4 regions of the Neobacillus sp. D3-1R genome follow, and region 1 is predicted to be linked to each of the others. Evidence: predicted binding sites of a transcription regulator. Region 1 holds the regulator's gene; each other region holds the start of a gene.

Region 1 (2,207 bases):
AACGGCTGTTGCTCAATCTAGTATTCGATTAAATAAAGAGATTTATGAAAGAATTACCAATCAGACCATGAAAAAGGGAGACGTCTTAGCTGTCGCACAAGTAGCAGCCGTCATGGCTTGCAAAAAGACATGGGACATTATTCCGATGTGTCATCCGATACCGCTGACAGGAATTGATTTAACTTTTTCTTGGGAAGCCGTGGAAGATGATTATATATTACATATTTATGCTACTGTTAAAACCAAAGGAAATACGGGAGTGGAGATGGAAGCGCTCACAGCTGCATCCGTTTGTGCCTTAACCGTTTATGATATGTGCAAAGCGGTGGATAAAGGGATGGTCATTGGACCAACCTTCCTTGTCGAAAAAACAGGCGGCAAAAATGGTGACTTTAAGAGGATTGAACCAGTTAAATAAACGTTATAAATAGTCAAGGTAGGGGATGGGATGGTAAATGAATAATGAAACGATGAAGATACCACAAGCGACGGCAAAGAGATTGCCGTTATATTATCGATTTTTAAAAAATTTACATTCATCTGGAAAGCAGCGTGTTTCTTCAGCTGAACTTAGTGAGGCGGTAAAAGTTGATTCCGCAACGATTCGAAGAGACTTTTCGTACTTTGGTGCCTTGGGGAAAAAGGGCTATGGATATAATGTTAATTACTTATTATCTTTTTTCTCAAAAACCTTGGACCAAGATGAATTAACCAAAGTGGCTCTCATAGGTGTTGGAAACCTGGGAACAGCTTTTTTAAACTACAATTTTTTAAAAAATAATAATACTAAAATTGAACTTGCGTTTGATGTAGATAAAGGAAAAGTGGGGACAACCATCGGAGATGTCAAGGTATATCATATGGATGAACTTGAGGAAATCATCGTAAAGTCAGACATTCAAGTAGCCATTCTTACGGTCCCAGCTCCTGTTGCCCAAAGTATTACCGATAAACTCGTTAACGCAAATGTAAAAGGAATATTAAATTTTACACCAGCACGATTAGATGTACCGAATTCTATTCGGGTACACCATATTGATTTAGCAGTCGAACTACAATCGTTAATCTATTTCTTAAAACATTACTCGACAGATGAAGAGGAATAAAAAATGAGTCCATTAGGCGGACTCATTTTTTTTTGAATGTTTTTTTGAGTTTGTAATGGATGGCGATCATTTTTATCCCTGATCCTACGTCAAATGTAGCAAGAATGACTAATAGATAAGAGAAAAAGCCCCAGCCATCCTCTTGGACATTTTGAATAGCAAAATACGTAAATAAACTACCTAGCAAAATATATAGGATGCCGGAGCCAAAAGGTGAATATCTCATAAAATCCTCCAAATCATTTTAAAAAAATGAAATAAAGCTTTGAACTTTTTCCGCTTCTTGTATCATTTTTTCGATATCTTCTTTGAAAACAGATTGAATTAACACAACAAATGTATTCATGGCTACATGGGCAAACATGGGAACCCAGATTCGTTTCGTCTTTACATATAGGAAGGCAAAGGTAAAGCCCATAGCCGAGTAAAGCAGTGTATGTTCAGGCTCTGTGTGGGCTAATGCAAAGATAACCGAGCTGATAAGGGCAGATAGGAAAAAATTAAAACGTTTGTAAAGTGAACCAAAGATGATTTTTCGAAAGACGATTTCCTCTAAAATAGGTCCTAATACGGAACTAACAATAATCACAAGAGGGAACGTTTCAATAATCTTAATAATTTGTTTCGTGTTTTCCGAACCCATTTTAATTCCAAGCATATTTTCAATATTTGCAGCAAGCGATTGTGAAATTAGGGCTAAGAAAATACCGATGAAAGCCCAAAGCAAGGACCTTTGAAATGACATCGTATGGCTTCTATCTAATTGATCGGATTTCATTTCTTTTCTTAAAATAAAAAGTACAATCAGTGTCGTGATAGAAAAACTAATGAGGAGCCAATAAGATACATAAACCATTTTCCAGTTGGCAGGGGTATTTCCTAAAAATTTTCCTGTTAGTGTGAGGAGCGGAATCCCTAAAACACTGGAAAATTGCATGCCGATGTAGACAATGATGATAATCCAATATTCTTTTTTCAACGGTTTGATCTCCTTTACTTCTACTCTACAATTACATTTTACGCATAAAAGACCGTTTGTATCAATTAGAACTACTTCATTTCATCATAATCAAGAATAAAAGAAAAGACACAGGCTTATAC
Region 2 (2,207 bases), 1.1 Mb from region 1:
CTATTCACTTGTTTATTTAATGGAAATGGACACGACATTCGTGATTTTATGCGCAGTGGTGTAACAGATGAAGAAATTATCAAACGAATTACAGATATATGGAATCATCGTAATGACCGATATTCGGATGAACGTACAGCCGAAACAAATAAAAATCGGAAAAAGATAGAAATGTCTTATATTGGTGGATAAAGAAACAGGCTGCTAAATATGCAGCCTGTTTCTTTATTATGGTTAAGGAATTTATAAATTTTAAACTTGTGGATAGCTTTAGAGAAAGTTTTTCGTAATCCAGCTCCAGCGCCTAGCCCCTCGAGGTCAAATAACCTGTAGTGTAAGAAGTCAAAGTGCAGACTTCTTACACTACAGAACATTTGCTTGTCGGGGCTGATCGAGGCGCTTGCGCTTTTTGTTCTTATAAATATCTTGGAAATAAAATATTGTTTTCTAAATGCACATGCATGAAGGTTTCACCTTCTAAGTCTTCTAAACGCTTGTATACAAGACGGTAAGTACCACATGCATCAATTGGTAACTCAAAATCGGATGTAATAGAACGTATTTCCCTTAGAATCTCACCTGCTGCATCATGTTCTTTTTCCAGCTGGGCCATCTCTTTTAATGCTTCTTCCCGATTTTCAACACTGCCATCTTCAAGCTTTAAAATTAATGGAAAAGAAAATTCCTCTTCTTTTTTTGTATGTTCTAAAAGTTCTTTTTTCAATTCGTAGAATAGCTCATACACTCTTAATAATTCTGGGTGACGATCTCCGTGAACTTTTGCCACTTTTGTAACATATGGACTTAATGAACCGAGTTCTTCCTCTAGTGGACGATGGTATCTTTCGATTACATGATCAATAATCGCTTTAGAATCAGACTTCATCCACACTTCCATATCATTTTGTTCATTATTCTCTTTTTTTTCGTATAGGTCTTTTAATTCTTCAATTAGACTTTCTAAATTGACACGGTTTGCTGTAGCAGCCGTTACTAATGGCGTATTCCCACCGCAACAAAAGTCAATTCGGTTACGTTTAAACACATCGCTTGATTTAGGGAAATCATTAACAATATCTCTTACTAATGATTGTTCTGTAAATGGGAAATTCATATGAAAAATCCTCCTTATTATCATGAATCTAAATATTTATTGGTTTACTACCTAAGGATACTGTAAAGAGGTTTAAAGGTTGGTGACATGTATCACACCAAAACGATATATTTTTGACAACTTTATTAACATGTTTATAGGATTTAGAATAAATATCCTTAGGTGTGAAGTTTGCCATGTTTTTTCCTGTCAGTTAATCTTATAATAGGTTTACATGTTCAATTAATAACAAAGTAAAACCTGTAGGAGTGGATATGATGCTAGAAAAAAGAAATCCTATTGCCATCAGTAAAGCGGTTCAAATGGTAATGGATTATCAAATACAAGGAATAACAGAATACATACCGATAACTGAATCCTATGGAAGATACTTATCAGAAGATTTAGTAGCAACAAGTGATGTACCTCATTTTGACCGGGCACCTTATGATGGATATGCTATCCGTTCAATCGATACCAAAAAGGCATCCCAGGATAGTCCAATAACTTTTGAGGTCATTGATGAAATTGGTGCGGGAATGGTTACAAATAAAAAATTGGGCCCTTTTCAAGCAGTAAGGATTATGACTGGTGCTATGATGCCAGAAGAAGCAGATGCTGTAGTCATGTTAGAATTAGCAAAAGATTACAAAGAAAATAACCAAGCTTTTATGAGTATTAAGCGTTCATTCAAAAATGGGGATAATGTCTCTTTTCAAGGAGAGGATGCAAAAAAAGGCGAGGTATTAGTAAAAAAAGGAGCATTTATAAACCCAGGGATTCAAGCGATGCTAGCTACATTCGGTTATGATAAGGTCCCTGTAGCTCGAAAGCCAAAAGTTGGACTTTTTGCTACTGGTACAGAGCTTTTAGAAGTTGGTGATGACCTTGTTCCAGGAAAGATTCGTAATAGTAATTCCTATATGATTTCTGCACAAATTGAACGCGTAGGAGCAGAAGTGGTTTACTTTGGAAAATTAGCGGATGACTTTGATACATGTTTTAATGCTATAAAAGATTCTCTAACAAAAGTAGATATATTATTGACAACTGGTGGTGTATCAGTTGGTGATTATGATTATCTTCCAGCGATTTATAAAAAGCTTGGAGCCGA
Region 3 (2,207 bases), 1.2 Mb from region 1:
AGATATACGCTTAATACTGTGATTGGAAGTATCTCAGGTGCAGTTACACCTTTAATTGGCTGGGCAGCAGTAGAACCAAAGCTTAATATTGTGCCAATCATCTTGTTTCTCATCTTATTTATTTGGCAAATGCCTCATACATTTGCAATAGCAATAAAAAAATATGATGAATATAAAGCTGCTAAGGTTGCTATGCTTCCTGTTGTATATGGATTTGAATTTACTAAACGTCAAGTTCTTATTTATAGTTTAGCTTTAATGCCATTACCATTTTTCTTATCATCGCTTGGAATAACGTTTCTAGTTATTGCGACAGCGTTAAACATTGGATGGATTGTATTAAGTATTAAAGGATTTTTCGCTAAAAATGATTACAATTGGGCTCATTTGATTTTCCTTTATTCAGTTAACTATATAACCATCATGTTTTTATTAATGGTTATTGTCACATTGCCATTTTTTAATTAGATATTTTCTTTAAAAATAAAAGATGCACAAGTAGTTTCATTCAAACTACTTGTGCATCTTTTTTATTTATGGCAACATTCACAAATTTGTCATTTTTAATTTTGTCTATTTTCGTGTAAAGCTATTTTTTGCAAAACATGTTAATAAGCTTATCAATAGTGATAATAACGCTATTTAAAGACAGCATACATTTATTATTTGGACCATTTATCTTTAAAACTCTACAAACAGTAATTTAAATCAACCATTTTATGTGATGCACTTCACATCATTGATAATTATTCGCAACTATTATGTAAGTATGAAATATCAAAGGGGGTTAAATTTCAATGGGAGCTTCAAAAGTAAATAAAGAGCAAGAGTCAAAAGTTGGAACATGGATCTCTGTAGGAGTAGTTGGAGCAGTCATACTTGTTACGTATTTTGTACTATTCGGGCTATTTATGGCTAGATATTAAGGGGGAAGAGAAATGAAGATGCATTTGGATGAAAAAATATGGCTTACCTTGAGCTTTGGTATGATCATGATTTTCATGTTAATTACTGGCTACCAAGGATTCGCCTTAGAAATGGGACCGCCAACAAATCAAGAAACGATAGATCCACAGAAAGTGGACCAAACCGCACCTTTTGATCAACCTGGAATCAAACAGGTTGGAGAAAACGAATATGAAGTGGTTATGACTTTACAAATTTTTAGCTTTAACCCTGGTAATATAGAAGTTCCTGCTGGATCAACCGTTCATTTTATTATGACTTCGAAGGATGTTGTTCACGGATTTGAAGTTGCGGGAACAAATCTGAATGCGATGGTAATGCCAGGACATATCACAAGAGCAACTCAAAAGTTTGATAAAGCTGGTAACTATTTAGTGCTATGTAATGAATATTGTGGTGCTGGACACCAAATGATGAGTACAACCATTACGGTTAAATAAAGGAGGGAAGTACAGTGGAATCAATTTTACATCAGAATGGTAAAACAAAATCCGTATTTAAAGAAAAAACAAATAAAGTATTGGGTGTAAATCCTCTAGATGCAAAAATAACGAAATTATATTTATCTGTTGCCTTTTTAGCATTACTACTTGGTGGATTATTAGGTTTATTACAAGGTTTAAATCGTGCTGGACTTCTGGAATTACCATCTTGGCTTAATTATTATCAGGTACTTACAGCACACGGTATCCTCTTAGTTGTTGTATTATCTGCATTCTTTACAATCGGTTACTTCTATGCTGGACTTTCCCATACACTGGGTGGTCTTCTTCCGAAAGTAAGAAAGATGGCGTGGATCGGCTTTTGGATGAAGATTTTCGGCTTTGTCTTAGCCGTAATTCCAATTTTAATGAATGAAGCTTCTGTTATGTATACTTTCTACCCGCCAATGGCAGCTCATCCTATGTTTTATTTCGGTCTTGTATTTATTGTATTAGGTGTTTGGATGCTGTCAATTGGGGCTTTTATCCAAGTGGCAAATTGGAGAAAGAATAATCGTGGGAAACATCTTCCTATTTTATCATTTTTTGCAACGGGTGTATTTATCTTATTAGTAGGTGCAACTGCTTTCGTTGCAGTTGAAGTGCTTTTCATGATTATTCCTTGGGTACTTGGATGGACCGATGGTATTAATGTTATGGTTGCTCGTACTCTATTCTGGGCTTTCGGACATACGGCAGTTAACATCTGGTATTTAACAGCTGTATCTGTATGGTATTGCATTATCCCGAAAATTATCG
Region 4 (2,207 bases), 1.9 Mb from region 1:
AACATGGCTTGAACAAAGAATAGTGCTGAGACAATAACAAAATATTTCCCTGATTTTAATTGCGATGATGTTACAGGCAGCTTATTTAAATCAATACGCGGGAAGTTTCCTTCCGTATAAGCTTCCTTCATACCTAAGTGATAACGATAGAATACGAATAGAATAAGACCAATAAATAAGATTAATAAAGTAACACTTGCCCCACTCCACCAGATTGCTGAAAATGACATTTGGTTACCAGCATCTTGATAATACGGCCAGTTATTTGTGTAAGTTATGTCATCTCCCTTTCTCTCTGTACTAGACAGCCATGCAGTCCAGAAAAAGAAATCGGAAATTTGTTTGATTTGATCTCCTTTTGCTACATATGCACGATCACCAGTAGGCATATGTTTTTCTTGAATTAGATTAGCCTTTAGTCCCCAATGATCACCTTCAGTGAACACCTTATGGTAATGCTCTCGTACCTTTTCTACCCCATAAACCTGGGCATCTGTTAATTGTAATTTGTCAGTATTAGGTTCATAGCGATTTTTACGCATTTCTTTTTTTACATTTTCACGAATGATGGTCTGTTGATCTTTATCTAATTCAGAAAAATCTTTTCCAAATTTTTCATTTGATTTGAAATTCTGCATTCCTTCTGTATATATCTTTAATGCTTCAGCTGTATAGTCAGGCCCCATATAAGAACCATGGCCCAATACGGTTCCATAATCCATTAAGCCATACTTTTGGAAAACAGCCTGCCCGCCCATAATAGTATCCTTTGTAAGGATAACCTCGCCTTTTGTATTCGTTACCTCTACAGGTCTTGGAGCCTGTTCTTTAAAAATCCAATATCCTCCAGTAAGCAACACTGTAAAACTAATTAAAATGGTGAAAATTAAGATGGATTTTAAAAGTGCATTCTTATTTCGTTTCACCACTTTGTTCGTCGGTTTTTGACGCTCAATTTCCATTTCTGCCACCCTTTCCTTGTTTGTGTACGTTCCTATTGTATAGGGTGGTATTCATATTGAATGTGAGCCTATTCATTTGGAAGGTGTGATTTTAGTCACTGTTACTGTGATATTTGTCACAGAATTGACACTAATTTTAAAAAAGAGTGCATCTTGCTATGATACACGTCACATTTTTAATATAGGAAGCTTGTTAAACTATGAGTATAGTTCAAATATTAAAGTTTCACTTAAGGAGAGATGGTTATGGAAGCAAAAATAATTGAATTAGATGTTCGTGAGGATATAAAAAATAAGCTTGAGCCGTTTCAAAAGATCATGACAGCTATCGCTGATTTAAATGAAGATGACGTGTTTGTTCTGCATGCGCCATTTAAACCTGTCCCATTATTTGCAGTTTTAAAAGCAAAGGGTTTTACCCATGAAACAGAGGAGCTCGAAAAAAAACATTGGAAGATTACCTTCACTAAAAGAGGTGAATCAAAATGATATTAGATAATCGTGGGTTAGAACCACCCCAGCCAATGATGCGCACTCTTGCTGCACTTGAAAACTTAAATGACAATGAAACTTTAACGATTATAAATGATCGCAGACCCATGTTTTTATACGAACAATTAGAGGAACTTGGCTACCGAAATCGTACTGAACAGCAAGAAGATGGCAGCTATAAGATTGAGATTTTCCGATAAAAGTAGGTGATGAATATGCTTCCGCAAAATGGAAGTGAAACAAATGTAAAGCTCCCCTTTGGCTTTTTCCTTTTCAGCCTAATCGCATTAGTGTTGTCACAGTTGATTTTAGTTCTGAATGGAGTCCATTTCTCAAATGGGGAATTTAGAGTACCTTCATTATTATCTGCAGCCCATTTTTTTATTTTAGGTTGGGCATTGATGATTGCCATGGGCTCGATGTATCAGCTTGTTCCAGTAGCCTTTTTAACACCCATATGGAGTGAAAAACTTGGATTTATTCAATTTAGCGTCCTGTCCATTGGTGTCACTAGTTTTGGTGCTTGTCTCTATTTTGCACCTCAGCATGCTCTTATTCCAGGAATTCTTACTATAATTGGAATATTGCTATTTTTATTCCAAATGTTAATGACTTTAAAAAAGCAAACCAAACCAAATATATTAACTTTATTCGTAGGAACTGGTCTTATTAGCTTACTTATAACCATTCTTTTAGGTATTACATTAATAACATCATGGAAAACTGGAATATTTTCAGGTCATTATGAGGCAA

The links. The regulator Rex, encoded in region 1, represses fermentation and respiration genes when NADH is low (regulators of the CRP and FNR family bind a similar motif). The targets are predictions, from matches to a motif close to TTGTGAAATATTTCACAA.
Region 2: the regulator Rex is predicted to act here: its motif matches at 1,195-1,212, upstream of ric (iron-sulfur cluster repair di-iron protein).
Region 3: the regulator Rex is predicted to act here: its motif matches at 720-737, upstream of ACSBPO_RS06445 (cytochrome c oxidase subunit 2A).
Region 4: the regulator Rex is predicted to act here: its motif matches at 1,067-1,084, upstream of ACSBPO_RS14410 (nitric-oxide reductase large subunit).

What each region holds. Positions count from the first base shown of each region.
Region 1 is NZ_CP197471.1:45,583-47,789, forward strand. It holds gene moaC (cyclic pyranopterin monophosphate synthase MoaC) at 1-418, shown strand, start outside; gene ACSBPO_RS00290 (redox-sensing transcriptional repressor Rex) at 456-1,106, shown strand; gene ACSBPO_RS00295 (YdiK family protein) at 1,129-1,332, opposite strand; gene ACSBPO_RS00300 (CPBP family intramembrane glutamic endopeptidase) at 1,351-2,085, opposite strand.
Region 2 is NZ_CP197471.1:1,195,425-1,197,631, forward strand. It holds gene moaA (GTP 3',8-cyclase MoaA) at 1-192, shown strand, start outside; gene ric (iron-sulfur cluster repair di-iron protein) at 416-1,114, opposite strand; gene ACSBPO_RS06025 (molybdopterin molybdotransferase MoeA) at 1,372-2,207, shown strand, end outside.
Region 3 is NZ_CP197471.1:1,278,921-1,281,127, forward strand. It holds gene cyoE (heme o synthase) at 1-468, shown strand, start outside; gene ACSBPO_RS06445 (cytochrome c oxidase subunit 2A) at 798-926, shown strand; gene ACSBPO_RS06450 (cytochrome c oxidase subunit II) at 939-1,406, shown strand; gene ACSBPO_RS06455 (cbb3-type cytochrome c oxidase subunit I) at 1,421-2,207, shown strand, end outside.
Region 4 is NZ_CP197471.1:2,813,244-2,815,450, forward strand. It holds gene ACSBPO_RS14410 (nitric-oxide reductase large subunit) at 1-962, opposite strand, end outside; gene ACSBPO_RS14415 (DUF2249 domain-containing protein) at 1,209-1,451, shown strand; gene ACSBPO_RS14420 (DUF2249 domain-containing protein) at 1,448-1,654, shown strand; gene ACSBPO_RS14425 (hypothetical protein) at 1,670-2,207, shown strand, end outside.